2 regions of the Microbacterium kribbense genome follow, and region 1 is predicted to be linked to the other one. Evidence: predicted binding sites of a transcription regulator. Region 1 holds the regulator's gene; the other holds the start of a gene.
The links. Region 1 encodes HrcA, which represses chaperone genes, less so after heat shock. Its sites were predicted from a motif close to TTNGCACTCGNNNNNNNCGAGTGCNAA; they were not measured.
Positions count from the first base shown of each region.

Region 2: a site for HrcA is predicted at 3,605-3,631, ahead of groES (co-chaperone GroES). Genes of this name have one in related genera too.

Region 1 covers NZ_BAABAF010000008.1:177,009-186,767, reverse strand. The annotation lists gene ybeY (rRNA maturation RNase YbeY) at 1-168, opposite strand, end outside; gene ABD705_RS11985 (PhoH family protein) at 165-1,244, opposite strand; gene ABD705_RS11980 (16S rRNA (uracil(1498)-N(3))-methyltransferase) at 1,329-2,060, opposite strand; gene dnaJ (molecular chaperone DnaJ) at 2,066-3,178, opposite strand; gene hrcA (heat-inducible transcriptional repressor HrcA) at 3,226-4,272, opposite strand; gene hemW (radical SAM family heme chaperone HemW) at 4,354-5,571, opposite strand; gene ABD705_RS11960 (DUF1990 domain-containing protein) at 5,571-6,221, opposite strand; gene ABD705_RS11955 (hypothetical protein) at 6,317-6,796, shown strand; gene lepA (translation elongation factor 4) at 6,812-8,662, opposite strand; gene ABD705_RS11945 (cytochrome c oxidase assembly protein) at 8,601-9,509, opposite strand; gene ABD705_RS11940 (alpha/beta fold hydrolase) at 9,612-9,759, shown strand, end outside.
Region 2 covers NZ_BAABAF010000005.1:103,007-112,765, forward strand. The annotation lists gene tsaB (tRNA (adenosine(37)-N6)-threonylcarbamoyltransferase complex dimerization subunit type 1 TsaB) at 1-9, shown strand, start outside; gene rimI (ribosomal protein S18-alanine N-acetyltransferase) at 6-620, shown strand; gene tsaD (tRNA (adenosine(37)-N6)-threonylcarbamoyltransferase complex transferase subunit TsaD) at 610-1,674, shown strand; gene ABD705_RS07725 (hypothetical protein) at 1,671-2,303, shown strand; gene ABD705_RS07730 (class I SAM-dependent methyltransferase) at 2,317-3,507, opposite strand; gene groES (co-chaperone GroES) at 3,711-4,007, shown strand; gene rarD (EamA family transporter RarD) at 4,089-5,042, shown strand; gene ABD705_RS07745 (ABC transporter substrate-binding protein) at 5,217-6,488, shown strand; gene ABD705_RS07750 (ABC transporter ATP-binding protein) at 6,735-7,475, opposite strand; gene ABD705_RS07755 (ABC transporter ATP-binding protein) at 7,472-8,434, opposite strand; gene ABD705_RS07760 (branched-chain amino acid ABC transporter permease) at 8,505-9,482, opposite strand; gene ABD705_RS07765 (ABC transporter permease subunit) at 9,484-9,759, opposite strand, start outside.

The DNA of each region.
Region 1 (9,759 bases):
ATCCATCCACTGCACGTGCAGCGCCTCCATGGCGCCCTCGTCCACGAGCAGGATCGCGACGTCGGCGTCGGGGCTGACGTGCAGCTGGGCGAGGTTGTGCTCGGTCAGCCGCAGCAGCACGGCCTCGTCGACCGACATGCCGGATTCGTTGGTGATCTCGATGGTCATGCGCGTCCTCGCTTGGGGATGTGGTCGCGGGGCCCGCGCGGTCGCCGGGCGCCGCGCCGCTCGGCGCGGTTGGCGAACTCAGCGGCCTCGTCGCGCTCGCGCCGGCCGGCCAGCCGCTGCTCGTCGTATGCGGTGTAGGCGTCGACGATGCGCCCGACCAGAGTGTGCCGGACGACGTCGGCGCTGGTCAGATACGAGAAGTGGATGTCGTCGATGTCCCCCAGCACCCGGGTCACCAGCCGCAGGCCGGACGCCGCAGTGGGCAGATCGACCTGCGTGATGTCGCCGGTGACCACCATCCGGGTGCCGAATCCGAGGCGGGTCAGGAACATCTTCATCTGCTCGGGGGTGGTGTTCTGCGCCTCGTCGAGCACCACGAACGAATCATTGAGCGTTCTTCCGCGCATGTACGCCAGCGGGGCGACCTCGATCGTGCCGCTGGCCATGAGCTTGGGCACCAGCTCGGGGTCCATCATCTCGTTGAGGGCGTCGTAGAGCGGCCGCAGGTAGGGGTCGATCTTGTCGGTGAGGGTGCCGGGCAGGAAGCCGAGCCGCTCCCCCGCCTCGATCGCGGGGCGGCTGAGAATGATGCGGCTGACCTCTTTGCGCTGCAGCGCCTGGATCGCCTTGGCCATCGCCAGGTAGGTCTTGCCGGTGCCGGCCGGGCCGATGCCGAACACGATCGTGTTCTGGTCGATCGCATCGACGTATTCCTTCTGGCCGGCGGTCTTGGGCCGGATGACCTTGCCGCGCGAGGTGAGGATCGCCTCGCCCAGCACTTCGGACGGGCGCGGCCCGCCCTCGCTGCGCAGCATCCGGCTGGACGAGACCACGTCGACCGGGTCCAGCCCCTGCCCGGAGCGGGTCATCGCGATGAGCTCGTCGACCAGGGCGTGCGCGGCGGCGACCGAGGCGGCATCCCCGGTCAGGGTGATCTCGTTGCCGCGCACGTGCATGTCGACGTCCGGGTGCTCGCGCTCGACGACCCGCAGCAGCCGGTCCTGCGGGCCGAGCAGCTGCACCATGGCCACACCGTCGGCGTACACGCGCTCGGTGACAGCCTCCTCATCCGGCATTCACGCTCTTCTCTTCCGGGCCCAGGCGACCGCGGCGCGAAGGCCGATCCTGGGCGGACTCGTGGCATCCATCCTACTGAGCGCTCAGATCCGGCCGAGCTGGATTCCGACGGCGACCAGGGCCGCCGGTCCCGCGGTCGAGGTGCGCAGCACGTTCGGGCCCAGGGTCGCGACGGCGGCGCCGGCGTCGACCAGAGCGGCACGCTCTTCGGGCGCCACCCCGCCCTCCGGGCCGACCACCAGCACGACGTCACGGCTGTCGGCGGCGTGCAGTGCGAGCGCGGACAGCGGGATCTGGCCGACCGGGTCGAGCACCACGACGCGCGACGTCGCGGCCCGGGCCACCAGGGCCGCCGTGCCGGTGACCTCGGCCACGTCCGGCACCCACGCGCGGTGGGCCTGCTTGGCGGCTTCGCGCACGATGCTCTGCCAGCGCACCCGCCCCTTGGCCGCCTTGGCGCCGTCCCAGCGCGACACGCTGCGCGCGGCCTGCCAGGGCACGATCTCGTCGGCGCCCAGTTCGGCGGCCGCCTGCACGGCCAGCTCGTCGCGATCGCCTTTGGCCAGCGCCTGCACCAGTACGATGCGCGGCGTCGGCGCCGGCAGCGTGGCGCGGTCGGTGATCTGCACGACGACCTCGCGCGGGGCGACCGCGGTGCACTGCCCGGTCAGCCAGAGCCCGGTGCCGTCGCCGATCGTGATCTGCTCGCCCACGCGCACGCGACGCACTGCGGCGGCGTGGTGCGCCTCGGCACCGGTGAGCACGACCGTCTCGGCGGACGCCTCGGCGCCGGCGACGATGAAGTGCAGCGGCACGTCGGTCAGCTGTTCCGGAACCGGTCGCGCAGGCGCGCGAACAGTCCCTGCTGGAACTCGGCGAGCTTGGGCCCGGGCGCCTTCGTGGCCTTCTTGAACTGCTCGATCAGGGCGCGCTCCTTGGCATCGAGCCGGGTCGGGGTGACCACGTGCACGCCCACGCGCAGGTCGCCGCGCTGCGACCCGCGCAGCGGCGTGATGCCGCGGCCCTTGATCGTCAGCACGTCGCCGGACTGCACGCCGGGCCGCACCTCGAGCTCGACCGGGCCGTCCAGGGACTGGATGCCGGTGGTGGCGCCCAGGATCGCATCGGGCATCGACACCTCCAGCGTCGCCAGCAGGTCGTCGCCGTCGCGGCTGAACACCTCGTGTGGCGCGACCGTGATCTCGATGTACAGATCGCCGTGCGGGCCGCCGGCGGGGCCGACCTCGCCCGAGCCGGGCATCTGCAGCCGCAGCCCGGTCTCGACGCCGGCGGGGATGTCGACCGAGACGGTGCGGCGTGCGCGCACCCGCCCCTGCCCCTGGCAGGTGGCGCAGGGGAACGGGATCGTGGTGCCGTGCCCCTGGCAGACGTTGCACGGCACGCTGGTCACGACGTTGCCGAGCAGGCTGCGCACCGTGCGCTGCACGTGCCCGCTGCCGTGGCACACGTCGCATGTGACCTCGGAGGTGCCCGGCTGGCAGCACGAGCCCTGGCAGGTCTCGCACAGCACGGCGGTGTCGACCTCGAGGTCGCGGTGCACGCCGAAGACGACGTCGCCGAGATCCAGGTTCACCCGGACCAGGGCGTCCTGCCCGCGCTCGCGACGGGAGCGCGGGCGGGCACCGCGGCCGCCGGCCGCGCCGAAGAACGTCTCGAAGATGTCGCCGAAGCCGCCGAAGCCGCCGCCTTGGCCGAACGGCATGTCGCCGCCGGCGTCGTAGCGCCTGCGCTGCTCGGGGTCGCTGAGCACGTCGTACGCGTGCGTGACGTGCTTGAATTTCTCCTCGGCATCCGCGCCCGGGTTCACGTCCGGGTGCAGCTGCCTGGCAAGACGTCGATAGGCCTTCTTGATGTCGTCCTGCGAGGCGTCCCGCGGGACGCCGAGAATCTCATAGTGGTCCTGGTCAGCCACATTCGCCTTCCTGCCCGCAGATCACGGGGTGATGTTGTGCCGGGTGCTCAGCGCGACGTGTCGTCTTCTTCGAGCAGGCGGCTCAGGTAGTGCGCGACGGCGCGAACCGCCGCGAGGTTGGTCGGGTAGTCCATGCGGGTCGGACCCAGCACGCCCACGCGTGCGCGGGACCCGGTCGCGTCGTAGTCGCCGGTGACGACGGATGCCTCGCTCAGGCCGAACGCCTCGTTCTCGCGCCCGATCGACGCGGCCAGGCCCTCCCCGTCGGCGACCATCTCGCCCATCAGCCGCAGCAGCGTCACCTGCTCTTCGATGGCCTGCAGCAGCGGGTAGATGCTGCCTTGGAAGTCGTCCTCGCGCCGCGCGAGGGTGGCGCTGCCGGCCAGCAGCAGACGGTCCTGGCGGAACTCCTCGAGCTCTTCGGAGACGACGAGCAGGAGGCTGTGCAGCACGTCGTCCAGCCGGAGCGGGCGCGGCTGGTCGCGGCGCTCGGCCAGCGCCGCCGTCACGGCCTTGGCCCCTTCGCCGACGCTGCGGCCGGTCACCAGCACCGACATCCGCGCACGCAGCTGGCCGATGTCGCCCTCGTCCAGGTCGGCCGGGGTGCCCACGATGCGCTGCGAGACCCGGCCGGTGTCCGTCACGAGGATCACCAGCACCCGGCTGCCGCCGAGGTCGACCAGTTCGACGTGCGAGACATTGGCCCGGGCGAACGACGGATACTGCACGATCGCGACCTGACCGGTGAGTCTGGTCAGCGCATGCACGGTGCGGGAGAGGATGTCGTCGAGGTCGGTGGAGCCGTCCAGGAACGCCGTGATGGCGCTGCGCTGTGCGGACGAGAGGGGCCGGAGCTCGGCGAGGTGGTCGACGAACAGCCGGTAGCCCTTGTCGGTGGGCACCCGGCCGGACGAGGTGTGCGGGGCGACGATGAGCTCTTCGTCCTCGAGCAGCGCCATGTCGTTGCGGATGGTGGCCGCCGACACGCCGAATGCGTGCCGGTCGACGATGCGCTTGCTGCCGACGGGCTCGCGGGTCTCGACGTAGTCCTGCACGATGGCCTGCAGAACCTGCAGACCGCGCTCGCTGACCATCTGCTCTCCCCTCCTCACATTGGCACTCAATGGTACTGAGTGCCAATTCTACCGAACTCGGCGGGGCGTCGTCGGCGGGGGTCAGTCCGTGAGCGCGCGCACCACCGCGTCGGCCAGGAGCCGCCCCTTCAGCGTGAGCACGATCCGCCCGTGCACCGCTTCGGTGCCGTCGACCAGGCCGTCGGCGATGAGTCCGGCGACGGCGCGGCGCCGGGGCTCGGGGATCTCGGCTATCGGCAGCCCTTCCCGGATGCGGGAGCGCAGCAGCACCGTCTCGAGCCGGCGCGCCTGTGCGTCGGGCTGCTCACGGCCGGCGGCCGGCGACTGGCCCGCGGCCAGGCGCTGCGCGTACGCGGCTGGATGCTTCACATTCCACCAGCGCACGCCGGCGATGTGACTGTGCGCCCCGGGGCCGAAGCCCCACCAGTCGGCATTGCGCCAGTACGAGAGGTTGTGCCGCGAACGGTGCGCGTCGCCGCGGGCCCAGTTCGAAACCTCGTACCAGGCGAACCCGTCGGCGGCCAGCATTCCGTCGGCCAGCTCGTACATGTCGGCTTGCAGGTCGTCGTCGGGGGCGGGCACCTCGCCGCGGCGGATCTGCCGGGCCAGCTTGGTGCCCTGCTCGATGATCAGCGCGTAGGCGGAGATATGGTCGGGCGCAAGGCCCAGCGCCGCGCGCAGCGACTCGCGCCAGTCTGCCAGCGACTCCCCCGGCGCGCCGTAGATCAGGTCGACGCTGACGTCCAGACCGGCGCCGCGCGCCGCCGCCACGGCAGTGGCCACATTGTCGGGGCGATGAGTGCGATCCAGCGCCGCGAGCACGTGCGGCACGGCCGACTGCATGCCCACCGACAGCCGAGTCACCCCGGCGCCGGCCAGGGTGCCGGCGACGGCGTCGGTCACCGTGTCGGGGTTGGCCTCGACCGTGATCTCGGCGCCGTCGGCGATGCCGAAGGTCGCCCGCACGCCGTCGAGCATCCGCGCGAGGTCGCCGGGCGGCAGCAGCGTCGGCGTGCCGCCGCCGAAGAAGACGGTGGATGCCGGTCGCACCCCGCCTGCTGCCTGCAGCACGTCACGGGCCAAGGCCACCTCGGCCAGCAGCGTGTCAGCGTACTGATCCTGACGCGCACCGCGCAGTTCGGTGGCGGTGTAGGTGTTGAAATCGCAGTAGCCGCAGCGCACCCGGCAGAACGGCACGTGCAGGTACACGCCGAAGTCGCCGGTCGCGTCTATCGCGGTGCCGGGCGGCAGCGCGCCGTCGGCCGGAGCCGGGTCGCCGATCGGAAGAGCCGAGCCCATCAGGCCGGCGACGTGTAGAGCGGCGAGATGGCCCGCAGATACCGCTGGAACAGCGCCTTGCGTCGTCGCCGGATCAGTGCCGGCATGACCCGGTAGCCGAGGGCGCGGGCGGAGTCGAAGGCCCGCACTGTGAACCACACCTCGTCGTTGTCGTACCAGTCGACCATGAACGATTCCTCGCCGCTGACGACCGATTCGCCGACGGTGCCGAGCGCGAAGCCGACCCGACGCGGCTCTTCGACGGCGAAGATGACGCGCAGTTCGGCGTCGGCGCGCATGCCAGCGACCCGGCCGTGCACGCGCAGCGTGGTGCCCGAGCCCACCCACGGCGTGCCGTCGGGATCGAAGCGCTGATCTGCTTCGAGCCGACTGGGCACGACCGGGGTGCCGTCGTGGTCGAAGGCCACGCCGGTGTACATGGGACCTGCGGCCGGGCGCACGTCTGAGACGCGCAGCCCGCCGTCGCGCAGCGCGCGCCAGGACAGCAGCGCTTCGGACGCCGTCGTGAAACGGCTCTGGCCGCTGCCGATCCGCCAGGACTGCTCGGCAGGGATGCTGCGCTCGGGAGGGTACTGCATCAGGTCGGGTGCCTGCGATGCCCCGACCGCGGCATAGTCCACCGTCTCGTCCCGGAAGGTCCCTCGGCGCATGGGCTCCAGCCTACCGACGCGATGCTGAAAACGGCGTGCACGTCATGCGCCGCCGGGCACCACCAGCCCCAGCTCGTAGGCGGCGATCACCGTCCATGCGCCAAAGGTACCGCCGGGCGCTGGGGGCCGCGCTGGCGGTGGTGGGCCCCGCCGGGTTCAGCATCTCGAACGCCACCGGGCTCACGATCGTGGCCCTGGCCCAGCAGCCCGATCGGGACGCGGCGTTCCAGACGGCGCTGGCCGTCACCGGTGACACGGTCCTGGGCACCGTGGGCACGGTCGGCTTCGTGCTCGAGATCGTCGCACAGCTGGGGATGCTGCTGGTGATCATCGGTCTGGTGCGAGTGCGGCTGGTCAACGCCTGGGTGCTGCCGCTGCCGGTGCTCGGGATCGCGGTCAACGCCGTCGTGGGGACGATGGCGGCGACGCTCGTCGCGGACCTGCTGCGTCTGGCGGCCGGAACGTGGATCGCGATCGGCCTGGCCCGCGGCAACCGTGCGCAGTGGCTCGGAGCCGCCCCGCCGCCCGCCGCTCAGGGGCGCCGGGCGCGGGCCGCCGCGGTGGACATCGCCTGACCCGGAGGCATCGGGCTACTTCTTGACCTTGCCCTCGACGTCCCCCGAGAGTGCGGCGATGAACGCCTCTTGGGGGACTTCGACGCGCCCGACCATCTTCATGCGCTTCTTGCCCTCCTTCTGCTTCTCGAGCAGCTTGCGCTTGCGGGAGATGTCGCCGCCGTAGCATTTGGCCAGCACGTCCTTGCGGATCGCGCGGATGTTCTCGCGCGCGATGATGCGCGCGCCGATGGCGGCCTGGATGGGCACCTCGAACTGCTGGCGCGGGATCAGCTTGCGCAGCCGTTCGGTCATCATCGTGCCGTAGGCGTAGGCCTTGTCGCGGTGCACGATCGAGCTGAAGGCATCCACCCGCTCGCCCTGCAGCAGGATGTCGACCTTGACCAGGTCGGCCTCCTGCGTGCCGCTGGGCTCGTAGTCCAAGGACGCGTACCCCTGCGTGCGGCTCTTGAGCTGGTCGAAGAAGTCGAACACGATCTCGCCCAGCGGCATGTCGTAGCGCAGCTCGACGCGCTCCTGGGAGAAGTAGTCCATGCCCAGCAGGCTGCCGCGGCGCCCCTGGCACAGCTCCATCACGGCGCCGACGTACTCCTTGGGCAGCAGGATCGCGGCCTTGACCATGGGCTCGGCAACCGTCGCGACCCGGCCGTCCGGGTACTCGCTGGGGTTGGTGACGGTCACCGTCTCGCCGGTGTCGGTCGTGACCTCGTAGATCACGCTGGGGGCGGTGGTGATCAGGTCGAGGTCGAACTCGCGTTCGAGCCGTTCGGTGACGATCTCCAGGTGCAGCAGGCCGAGGAAGCCGCAGCGGAACCCGAATCCGAGCGCGACCGAGGTCTCCGGCTCGTAGGCCAGCGACGCATCCGACAGCTTCAGCTTGTCGAGGGCCTCGCGCAGCTCGCCGTAGTCGCTGGCATCGATCGGATACAGCCCCGAGAACACCATCGGCTTCGGGTCGGTGTAGCCGGGCAGTGCCTGCTGCGCGGGCTTGCGGGCATCGGTCATGGTGTCGCCGACGCGGGACTGGCGCACGTCCTTCACCCCGGTGATCAGATAGCCGACCTCGCCGACGCCCAGGCCTTCGGCCGGGGTCGGCTCGGGGCTGGACACGCCGATCTCGAGCAGTTCGTGGGTGGCTCGGGTGGACATCATCAGCACCCGCTGGCGCGGCGTGAAGCTGCCGTCGATCATCCGCACGTAGGTGACCACACCCCGGTAGGAGTCATAGACCGAGTCGAAGATCATCGCCCGTGCCGGCGCGTCCGGGTCGCCGACGGGCGGCGGCACGGCGGCGACGATCTCGTCGAGCAGGTCCTCGACGCCGGCGCCGGTCTTGCCCGACACGCGCATCACGTCGTCCGGGCTGCCGCCGATCAGGTTCGCCAGCTCGGCGGCGAAGCGGTCGGGGTCGGCGGCGGGCAGATCGATCTTGTTGAGCACCGGGATGATGCGCAGATCGTGCTCCAGCGCCAGGTACAGGTTCGCGAGGGTCTGCGCCTCGATGCCCTGCGCGGCATCCACCAGCAGCACCGCGCCTTCGCAGGCGGCCAGGGAGCGCGAGACCTCGTAGGTGAAGTCGACGTGGCCGGGAGTGTCGATCATGTTCAGCGCGAAGGTCTGCGCACCGGTGGACCACGGCATCCGCACGGCCTGGCTCTTGATCGTGATGCCGCGCTCGCGCTCGATGTCCATCCGGTCCAGATACTGCGCCCGCATGTCACGGTCGGCGACCACGCCGGTCATCTGCAGCATCCGGTCGGCGAGGGTCGACTTGCCGTGGTCGATGTGGGCGATGATGCAGAAGTTACGGATCAGCTCGGGAGGCGTCGCGGACGGCTGAAGAGACTGCGTGGCGCGTGGGGACATGTTCCCCCGATTCTACCGGGGCGGCCAGCGCGGCCCCGCTCAGGTGGGCCTGCATCATGGCGTCGTAGTCTTCGTCGCTGAGCTCGTCGTACGACTTCGCCTCGCGGCGGTCCATCCGCATCCAGCGGAACATCAGGATCAGCAGCACGGGCACGTCGCCGATCTCCGCGATGAACCAGAGGAAGTCGCCGGACAGGTGCTGGTCGTGCAGCGGGTTCGGCCACCACGAGGCGGTGCCGACGATCGTCGGCGCGTGGTCGAGCACGGCCCCGTTCAGGCGCAGCAGGATGCCCGGGATCGAGTCGATCACCAGCTCGACGAACGCGAGCAGGAACTCGACCGTGATGAACAGGCTGGTCTGCGTAGCTGCCAGCGCCCCCAGCGGCAGCACCAGCAGCAGGCCCAACAGCCCCACGATCAGGCCGAGGCCCTCGTCGATCCAGCCGGCGCCCCGCAGCGTCCAGCCCAGCGGCGTCAGGAACAGGCAGAAGATCCCGGCCACCAGTGCCGAGCCGACCATCGCATTGCCGAAGATGCGGACGACCCGCGTGTGCAGCACCTTCACGACGCGGCCCGCCCCGGTGGGCCCGGTGGCCTGCTGGATCAGCTGCAGCGGCTGACCGAGCGAGATCAGCGGCGCCATCACGAAGATCAGCAGTGCGATGCGCGTGGTGAACGCCCAGCGCAGCTGGCCGCCGTAGGCGCCGAGGAAGCCGAGCTCGATGACGGCATACGAGCCGAGGCCGAGGCCGAGGAACATCAGCGTGCGGTGCAGCGGCCAGGAACCGCCGCGACGGGCGACGCAGTGCACGCCCCACAGGTACGACACGGCCGCGACCACAAGCACGCCGATCGTGAGCGGGTCGGCGCGCCAGGTGGTCAGGAAGATGGGAATGGAAGGCGTGGCTACAGAATACGCTCGTGCACGAGGACCAGATCGGAGGCGACGATGACGGTGCAGGTGGTGCTGGTGCACGGCATCCGCACGTCGGCGACGATGTGGCGCGCCCAGGTCGAGCATCTGCACGGGCTCAGGATTCCGGTCACGGCCGTGGACCTGCCCGGACACGGCACCCGCATGGACGAGCCGTTCACCC
Region 2 (9,759 bases), on a different contig from region 1:
AGCGCATGAAGCCCGACGACGGCGCGGCCATCCGCACCGCCACCCGCGACGACCTGGACGCGATCATGGCGCTGGAACGGGCATCCTTCCCCACCGACGCCTGGAGCGAGCGCCTGATGCGCGACGAGCTCGTCTCGCCGCATGGCCGCTACCTGGTGCTCGAATCGGGCGGCGCGCTCGCCGGCTATGGCGGGTTGCGCGCGCCGAGCCGGTCGCGCGACGGAGACATCCAGACGATCGCCGTGGCGGCGGCATCCCGCGGCCGTGGCTGGGGCCGGATGCTGCTGGATGCCCTCATCGACGAGGCCGTCGCGCGCGGCGTGCGCGACCTGTTTCTCGAGGTGCGCGCCGACAACCCGGTCGCCCAGGCGCTGTATGCGTCCGAAGGGTTCCGCGAGGTGGGCCGCCGGGCGCACTACTACCAGCCCGACGACGTCGACGCGATCGTGATGCAGGCCGATCTGCGCGTTCGTGCGGCCGACCCGGCGGCCAGAACTCCTCTGAAATCGGCCGAATCGGCGCGGAACGGGCCTGATTCGGGCATTGCGGCGCGGATCGAAGGAGTTCTGCGCGGCGCGGCGGCCAACCCGGCGCAGGAAGGGACCCGAGATGACGCCTGAACCGCTCGTGCTGGGCATCGAGAGCAGCTGCGACGAGACCGGGATCGGCATCGTCCGCGGCCGGACGCTGCTGTCGAACACCATCGCCAGCAGCATGGAACAGCACGCCCGCTACGGCGGCGTCGTGCCCGAGGTCGCCGCCCGCGCGCACCTCGAGGCACTGCAGCCGGCCATCGCCGCCGCCCTGGCCGAGGCGCAGGTCGCGCTGACCGACCTCGATGCGATCGCGGTCACCTCCGGTCCGGGCCTGGCCGGCGCCCTGATGGTCGGCGTCGGCGCCGCCAAGGCGCTCGCCGTCGCGCTGGACAAGCCGCTCTACGCCGTCAACCACCTCGTCGGCCACATCGCTGCCGACGTGCTCGACGCCGAGCCGCTGGAGCACCCGACCGTCGCGCTGCTGGTCTCGGGGGGGCACACCTCGCTGCTGCTCGTGCGCGAGCTGACGGCGGACGTCGAGCTGCTCGGCGAGACGATGGATGACGCCGCCGGCGAGGCGTTCGACAAGGTCGCGCGCATCCTCGGCCTGCCCTATCCCGGCGGTCCCGAGATCGATCGGGCGGCGACCGGCGGCGACCCGACCGCGATCCGCTTTCCGCGCGGGCTGTCACGTGCGTCGGACATGGCCGCGCACCGCTACGACTTCTCGTTCTCGGGCCTGAAGACCGCCGTCGCCCGCTGGGTCGAGCAGCGCGAGGCGGCCGGCGAGCCGGTGCCGATCGCGGATGTCGCCGCCGGCTTCCGCGAGGCGGTCGTCGATGTGCTGGTCACCAAAGCGCTGGATGCCTGTGCCCGGCACGACGTGCCGCGCCTGCTGCTGGGCGGGGGAGTGATCGCCAACCGCCGCCTGCGCGAGGTCGCCCTGGAGCGCGCCGCCGCGGCCGGCGTGACGGTGCGCATCCCGCCGCTGCGCCTGTGCACCGACAACGGCGCCATGATCGCCGGCCTGGCCGGTCAGCTGATCGCGGCCGGTCGCCGCCCGTCGACGCTCGCCTTCGGCGCGGACTCGACGCTGCCGGTCACCGAGATCCAGGTCGCTGAATCGGATGCCGCATGAGTGCGCCTGAGCAGGATGACGCGTCGATGAACCAATCGCTGGGCGAGCGCAGCGAGGCGGAGCGCCCGGGAACCGAAGGCGCCGCCGGCGTGCGGCCCGCGGCGGACGGTGTCGCGAGTGACGTGGCCGCCGTGGCGGACGACGCGGCGGGGGACGAAGTAGGCGAGTCGGAAGGGACCGCGTCGGCCGGCCCCAGTAACCCGGACGCGTCCGCGCGCGGGATCGACCTCGGCAGCGAGCCGAGCACGAGTCTGCCCGGCGAGCACCGCGGCGGGTTCGGCCGGCTGCCGACTGCCCCGGTCGATGTGCCCCCGACCACCGCCGGCCCGGACGAACACGTCGACCTGCTGGCCGACGCGCAATGGCTGGAGCCCGAGCCCGCAAGGCCGCACCGCGGCTGGGCCGGCTGGGCACTGGGCCTGGCGATCGTCGGCCTGGTCGTGTCGTTCTTCGTCGGCTGGGGATTCCCGCTGGGACTGGTCGCCATCGTCACCGCGAGCGTCGGCCTGCGGCGCCCACTGGAGAGCCGCGTGGTCGCCGGCTGGGCGCTGGCCCTCGGCATCCTCTCGGTGCTCTACAGTGCCGGCTGGCTGCTGTGGACCGCCAACCACGGCGGCCTCTTCAGCTGACTGCGCCCCGCCCTCACCCGACCCGGTCGGCGAGGATCGCCACGTGCTTGCCGCCGGCCCGCGTCAGCACCAGCGTCGCCTCGGCGTCGCCGCGCAGCGTCAGCGAGCGACGGAATGCGGCGGGGTCGACATCCATGCCGCGCTTCTTGATCTCGAGCCGTCCGATCCCGTGCGCGACCAGCACGCGACTGATTGCCTTGGCATTGGCGGGCATCGTCTCGCGCACCCGGAACGACTGCACGAACGGGCTCGTGACCGCGCCGTCGCCGGTCAGGTACGCGATCCGAGGATCGAGCATGCCGGCGTCCAACTGCTGTGCCACGGTACCGATCAGCCGCGCCCGGATGACTGCGCCGTCGGGCTCGTGCAGGTAGCCGCCGAGCGGGCGCACCGCGGCATCTGGGGCATCCGCGGCTGCCGTCAGCTCGTGCGCCCGACCGTCGCGCAGCACCAGTGCCGCACGCCGCACACCCGGCCGCGCCAGGGCACCGGTCCACACCACCAGCTCGACCACCGAGCCGTCGGCGCTGACCCACTGGGTCTCGGCGTCGGCCGGCAGCGCCGCGCGGTCGTGCCCGGGCCCCAGCTTCACACCCGTCGGCCGGCTCGCCGCGGCGTCGAAGACCCACTCCAGCGGCGGCGCATAGTCGGCCGCGCCCACCCGTCGCGTCTCACGGTGCCCGGCCGTGCGGCGGGCCGGATCCAGCCACAGAGCGTCGACGACGCCCAGGTCGGATGTCTCGGCCTGCCCGTGCGTCACGGTCACATCCGCGCCGAACACGGCCAGGTTGTAGGCGGCGATCGCCGCCGTCACCTCGTCGGCATCCACCGCCTGCACCGTCAGGCCGGCGCCGGCGAACGCGAGGGAGTCGCCGCCGATGCCGCAGCCCAGATCGGCGATGCGGGTGAGGCCGGCGGCCCGCATCCGGCCGGCGTGGCGCGCGGCCACCGGCAACCGGGTCGCCTGTTCGAGACCGGCGCGGGTGAACAGCATCCGACTCGCGAACTCGCCGAACTTCGCGGTCGCCTTCTGCCGCAGGTGCGCCTGTCCGACCACCGCCGCGACCAGGTCGGGCGCCTCACCGGCCGCCCGCAGCCGCGACACCGCCTGCGCCGCCTCGGCCGTGGAGGAGATCGGCCCGAGATCGCCCAGCAGCGCCAGCCCGTGCGGGGTCAGCAGGGCCGTCAGTTCAGACATCTGCACCCGTCCAGCGTAGGGGCGCACCGGCCCCCGCGCCCGCCGAGCACGAGCACCGCCCAGCATCCGCACCTGCCGGACGCGAGCACGAGCACCCGCCGAGTTGGCACTCGCGTTGCGTGAGTGCCAACTCATGCATAAACTGGGATCAGCACTCGGCACGTCAGAGTGCTAACGAGTCTTCAGTCTCAACAAGGAAGAGGTAGACCGTGTCGGTTTCCATCAAGCCGCTCGAGGACCGCATCGTCATCACGCAGGTCGAGGCCGAGCAGACCACCGCGAGTGGTCTGGTCATTCCGGACACCGCGAAGGAGAAGCCCCAGGAGGGCGAGGTCGTCGCCGTGGGTCCGGGTCGCATCGATGACAACGGCAACCGCGTCCCGCTCGACGTCGCCGTCGGCGACCGCGTGCTGTACAGCAAGTACGGTGGGACCGAGGTGAAGTTCGGCGCTGACGAGTTCCTCGTCCTGTCGGCTCGCGACGTCCTGGCGATCGTCGTCCGCTAGTTCTGTGCGCGAAGGGTCCGCAGGCTTCGGCCTGCGGACCCTTCGTCGTGTCGGGGCCGGTCGTGGTGAGAAGGTGGAGAAGTGACACAGCAGGATGCCGGCGGCCCGCGCGCGCGCCCGGCCGTCGTCGGCGGCGCGTACGCGTTCGTCGCCTACCTGCTGTGGGGCCTGTTCCCGCTGTACTTCATCGCGCTGCTGCCCTCCGGCCCCTGGGAGGTGGTGGCCTGGCGGGTGCTGCTGACGGTGGTGTTCTGCGTCATCGCCATCTCCGTCATGCGCGGATGGTCGGCCCTGGGCCGCATCGTGCGCCAGCCGCGGCTGCTGGGGCTGTCGGCGCTGGCGGGCGTGCTGATCTTCGTCAACTGGACCGTCTATCTGATCGCGACCCTCACCGGGCACGTGATCGAAGCGAGCCTGGGGTACTTCATCAACCCGATCGTCACGGTGCTGCTGGGCGTGCTGGTGCTGCACGAGCGGCTGCGCCGCCTGCAATGGGCGGCGATCGGCTTCGCTGCCGCGGCCGTGACCGTCATCGTGATCGGCTACGGCAAGATGCCGTGGATCTCCCTCCTGCTGGCGTTCTCGTTCGGCTTCTACGGGCTCGTGAAGAACCGGATCGGCCCGTCGGTGGACGCCCTCAGCGGGCTGGCCCTCGAGACGGCGTGGCTGATCCCGGTCGCCGCCGGCATGCTGATCTGGGTCAGTGCCACCACTGGGATCACGGTGGGCACCGCCGGCATCGGACACGGGGTGCTGCTGCTGATGGCCGGGGTGGTCACCGCGGTGCCGCTGCTGCTGTTCGCCGCCGCCACCCGGCGCGCGCCGCTGAGCCTGGTCGGCCTGCTGCAGTTCCTGAACCCCATCCTGCAATTCGTCATCGGCGCCGCGATCCTGCACGAGGACATGCCGCTGGAGCGATGGATCGGCTTCGCCCTGGTCTGGGTGGCTCTGATCGTCCTGACCATCGACTCGCTGATCGCCGTGCGCCGCGCGCACGACGCGCCCGGGATCAACCCCGTCGCCGACATCACCTGAGGCGCGGATGCCGGTGCCCGGCGGCGATGAGGGTCACAGTATGCCGGTTGTGGCATCCGCCCCGCCCGTCGGGCGCGGATCGTTAACGCACCGATACTTATCGGAGCCGCATCAGGCGCGTTCTCGCCATATGGTGGGAGGACGTGGCACGACCACGTCAAGCAAAGGAGCACCATGAACGGACTTAAGGGCCTGCGCCGCGGAAGGGGCGTTGCCATCCTCACGCTGGCAAGTGCCGCGGCTCTCGTTATGGCGGGCTGCAGCAGCACGCCGTCAGCATCCCCGTCGGGGAACACTTCAGCAGGGCCGGCAACGGAGCTGACCTTCAAGATGGGGTCGCTGCTGCCCGAAACCGGTTCGCTGGCATTCCTCGGCCCGCCCATGGAGGCTGCCGTGGGACTGGCCGTCCAGGAGGTCAACGAAGCCAAGACCGGCATCACGATCGACTACACGGCCGCCGACGAGGGTGACACCGACACGAAGGCGTACGAGACCTCGGTCACGAAGCTGCGCAGCGCGGGCATCACCGGAATGGTCGGAGCGGCTGCGTCGGGCGTCACGAAGCTGATCCTGGACGGCAACGTCGCCGCAGGCATCCTCACCGTGTCGCCGTCGAACACGTCGCCGGACTTCACCGACTTCCCGGGCAAGAACGGCCTGTTCTTCCGCACCGCGCCCAGCGATCTGCTGCAAGGCGAAGTGCTCGGCAACCTGATCGCGCAGGACGCCCACAAGTCGCTGGGCATCATCTACCAGAACGACCCGTATGGCACGGGCCTGGCGGCAGCGATCAAGAGCACGTTCGAGTCCACCGGCGGCAAGGTCGTCGCAGAGGCCTCGTACAACGTCGGTGACGCGCAGTTCGACTCGCAGGTCGCCACGATCAAGGCGGCGAACCCGGATGCGGTCGCGGTCGTCTCGTTCGACCAGTTCAAGACGATCGGCCCGCTGATGGTCAACGCGGGTCTGCCGTCGAAGGACTTCTACCTGGTCGACGGCAACACGGTCGACTACAGCAACAAGAAGGACATGTCGGTCTCGCTCGAAGGCGCCCAGGGCACCCGCCCCGGGCCGAAGCTGGCGGATGACTTCACCAGCCGCGTCCAGAAGTACTGGACCGGCAAGGGCAACGGCGAGGTCAAGGACTTCACCTACGCCGCCGAGGCCTACGACGCCGTCGTGCTGATGTCGCTGTCGGCACTGGCAGCGAAGTCGACCGTGGGCAAGGACATGGCAGCCAAGATGCAGGAGGTCTCGGGCGGATCCGGCAACGGCACGAAGTGCGACAGCTTCGTCAAGTGCGCCAAGATCATCAACGACGGCGGCGTGCCGGCCTACCAGGGCTACTCCGGAGAGAGCGCGTTCGACGCGAAGGGCGACCCGCACGGTGCGGTGATCGGCATCTTCAAGTACAACGCCGACAACACCTACACCCGGACCAACTAGTCCGCATTCAGAAGTGCCCCGGGCCGATGGCCCGGGGCACTTCTGCTGTGCTTTCGCGAGGTGGTGTGTTTGTCGGCGAGGTGGTGTGTAGCGGGCCCGGACCTTCTCGGCGTGGGACGGACCTTCTCGGCGTGGAACGCGCCTTCTCGGCGCGAGGTGCGCCTTCTCGGCGGGGCGGCGGGGCGGCGGGGCGGCGAGCGCGGGCACGGACACGGGTGCCCGACGCAGCGCAGCGCAGGGGAGGGGCTACGCGGCCTCGGTGCCCAGGGTGCCCAGGTACAGGCCGATCACCTTGGGATCGTTCAGCAGATCGCGACCGGTGCCCTCGTAGGCGTCCTTGCCCTGATCGAGCACGTACCCGCGGTCGCAGATCTGCAGGCAGCGCCGCGCGTTCTGCTCGACCATGATCGTGGTCACGCCCGCCTTGTTGATGTCCGAGACACGGATGAACGCGTCATCCTGGCGCACCGGCGACAGCCCCGCCGACGGCTCGTCCAGCAGCAGCACGGTCGGGTCCATCATCAGTGCGCGGCACATCGCCACCATCTGGCGCTCGCCGCCCGACAGCGACCCAGCACGCTGGTTCAGCCGCGAGCCCAGCTCGCTGAAGATCCCGGTCACGAACTCGAGCCGCTCCCGATAGATCTTCGGGTTCTGGAACAGTCCCATCTGCAGGTTCTCGGCGATCGTCAGCGAGGGGAACACGTTGTTGGTCTGCGGCACGAACGCGACACCTCGCGCGACCAGCTTGTCGGCTTTGAGCCCCACGATGCTCTCGCCGTTGACGCGGACGTCGCCGCCGCGCACCTGCACGAGCCCGAAGATCGCCTTCAGCAGCGTGGACTTGCCGGCGCCGTTCGGGCCGATGATGCCGACGAGCTCGCCCTGGTGCGCGACCAGATTCGTGCCGTGCAGGATGTCCACGCCCGGCAGATAGCCGGCCTTGACGTTCTCGACCTCGACGACGAGTGTGCGCTGATCGGTCACGGCTTGTCTCTCCCGTCCGGGCCCTCGGCATCCTCGCCGCCGGCCTCCTCGACTTCTTCTTCGATCGCCTCGAGCAGCCGGATCGCCGAGGTGTTCAGCTCGCCCTCGATGCGCCCGGTGACCACCCCCAGGTCGACGTCCTGATGGCTGCCCAGGTACGCGTCGACGACGGCCGGGTCCTCCATCACGGTCTCGGGCGGCCCCTCGGCGACGACGCGCCCCTCGGCCATCACGACCACCCAGTCGGCGATGTGGCGCACCATGTGCATGTCGTGCTCGACGAACAGCACCGACATCCCGGCATCCTTCAGCCCGAGGATGTGCCCGAGCAGCGACTGGGTCAGCGCCGGGTTCACGCCCGCCATCGGCTCGTCGAGCATGACCAGCTGCGGGTCGCACATCAGCGCGCGCGCCATCTCGAGCAGCTTGCGCTGCCCACCCGACAGCGACGCGGCGAAGTCCTGCTCCTTGGTGTCGAGCTTGAACCGGGTGAGCAGGTCGCGCGCCTTCTCTTCGATCTCGCGCTCCTGCGGGCGCCACAGCGCCGGGAACAGGCTCGACCAGAAGCGTTCGCCGCGCTGGTTCGGTGCGCCGAGCTTCATGTTCTCGAGCACGGTCAGCAGCGACAGCGCCTTGGTCAGCTGGAAGGTGCGCACCTGGCCCATCCGCGCCACCTTGAACGACGGCACGCCGGCGAGCTCGGTGCCGTCATACGCCCAGTGGCCCGAGTTGGGCTTGTCGAACCCGCAGAGCAGGTTGAACAGCGTGGTTTTGCCGGCACCGTTGGGTCCGATCAGCGCCGTGATCGTGCCGCGCGGAATTTCGAGGTGGTCGACATCCACGGCGGTGAGTCCGCCGAAATGACGCTTGACATTGTCGATGACCAGGATCGGGTCGTTCTTGGCGACGCCGGGCACCGGCGCCCCCTTGGCGAGCCCAGTCGACTTCGCAACATGGATGCCGTCCGTGGTCGGTGCGGGCTCCGAGGCGTGCGGCGAGCCGGCGCCCTCCGGCAGTTCACTGGGCGGGTTATTTGACAAAGGTCATCTCCCTCTTGTCGCCGAGCAGTCCCTGCGGCCGGAAGATCACCAGCAGCATCAGCGTGACGCCGACCAGGATGAACCGGATGGTGCCGGCCTGGAAGGTCGACACCGGCAGGACGCCGGCGGCGGCCAGGTCGGGCAGCACATTGCCGAGGAAGGCGAACACCACCCAGAAGATCACGGTGCCCAGCGTCGGGCCGAAGATCGTGGCCGCACCGCCCAGCAGCAGGATCGTCCACAGGAAGAACGTCAGCGAGGTCGAATAGCTGCCCGGCACGGCGGCCGAGGGCAGGATGAACACGATCCCGCCGGCCGCGCCGATGACACCGCCGAGCACGAGGGACTGCATCTTGAACGCGAACACGTTCTTGCCCAGGGCCCGCACGGCGTCCTCGTCTTCGCGGATGCCCTTGAGCACGCGTCCCCAGGGGCTGCGCATCAGCAGCCACACCAGCACGATCGAGATCGCGAGCAGGATGAGACCGAACACGCGCTCCCACAGCTCGTTCTGGTTGAACGTCCACGGGCCGAACCCGTAGGTTCCCACCGGGAACGGGTTCGCGCCGCGGAAGCCGGCGTGGTAGCCAGCCAGTCCGCCCGAACCGCCGGTCCACTTCTGGAACACCTCGGTCAGAAACAGCAGCCGTACGATCTCGGCCGCGGCGATCGTCGCGATGGCCAGATAGTCCGCGCGCAGGCGCAGGGTCGGGATGCCCAGGACCAGGGCGAACAGGGCGCCGGCGGCCAGGCCGATGAGCATGCCGAGCCACCACGGCAGTGAGAACGAGATCACCGAGATGGCATAGCCGTAGCCGCCGACGGCCATGAACGCCGCCATGCCGAAGTTCAGCAGGCCGCCGTAGCCGAAGTGCACGGCCAGGCCCGTGGCCGCCAGGGCGTACGCGACCGTGACCGGGCTGATCAGATAGACCGCGGTGTTGCTGAGAATGCTTCCCCAGTCCATGTCAGCCCAGCCTCTCTCGGCGTCCCAGCAACCCCTGTGGGCGCACCAGCAGAATGATGATCAGCACGATCAGCGCGCTCGCGTACTTCAGATCCGACGGGATCCACAGCGTGGACACTTCGATCGCGACACCGACGATCAGCGAGCCGACCATCGCCCCGAACGCGGTGCCGAGGCCGCCCAGAGTCATCGCACTGAAGATCAGCAGCAGCATCTGCACGCCCATGTCCCACTTCACGCCGGGACGGTAGTACGCCCACAGCACGCCCGAGATCGC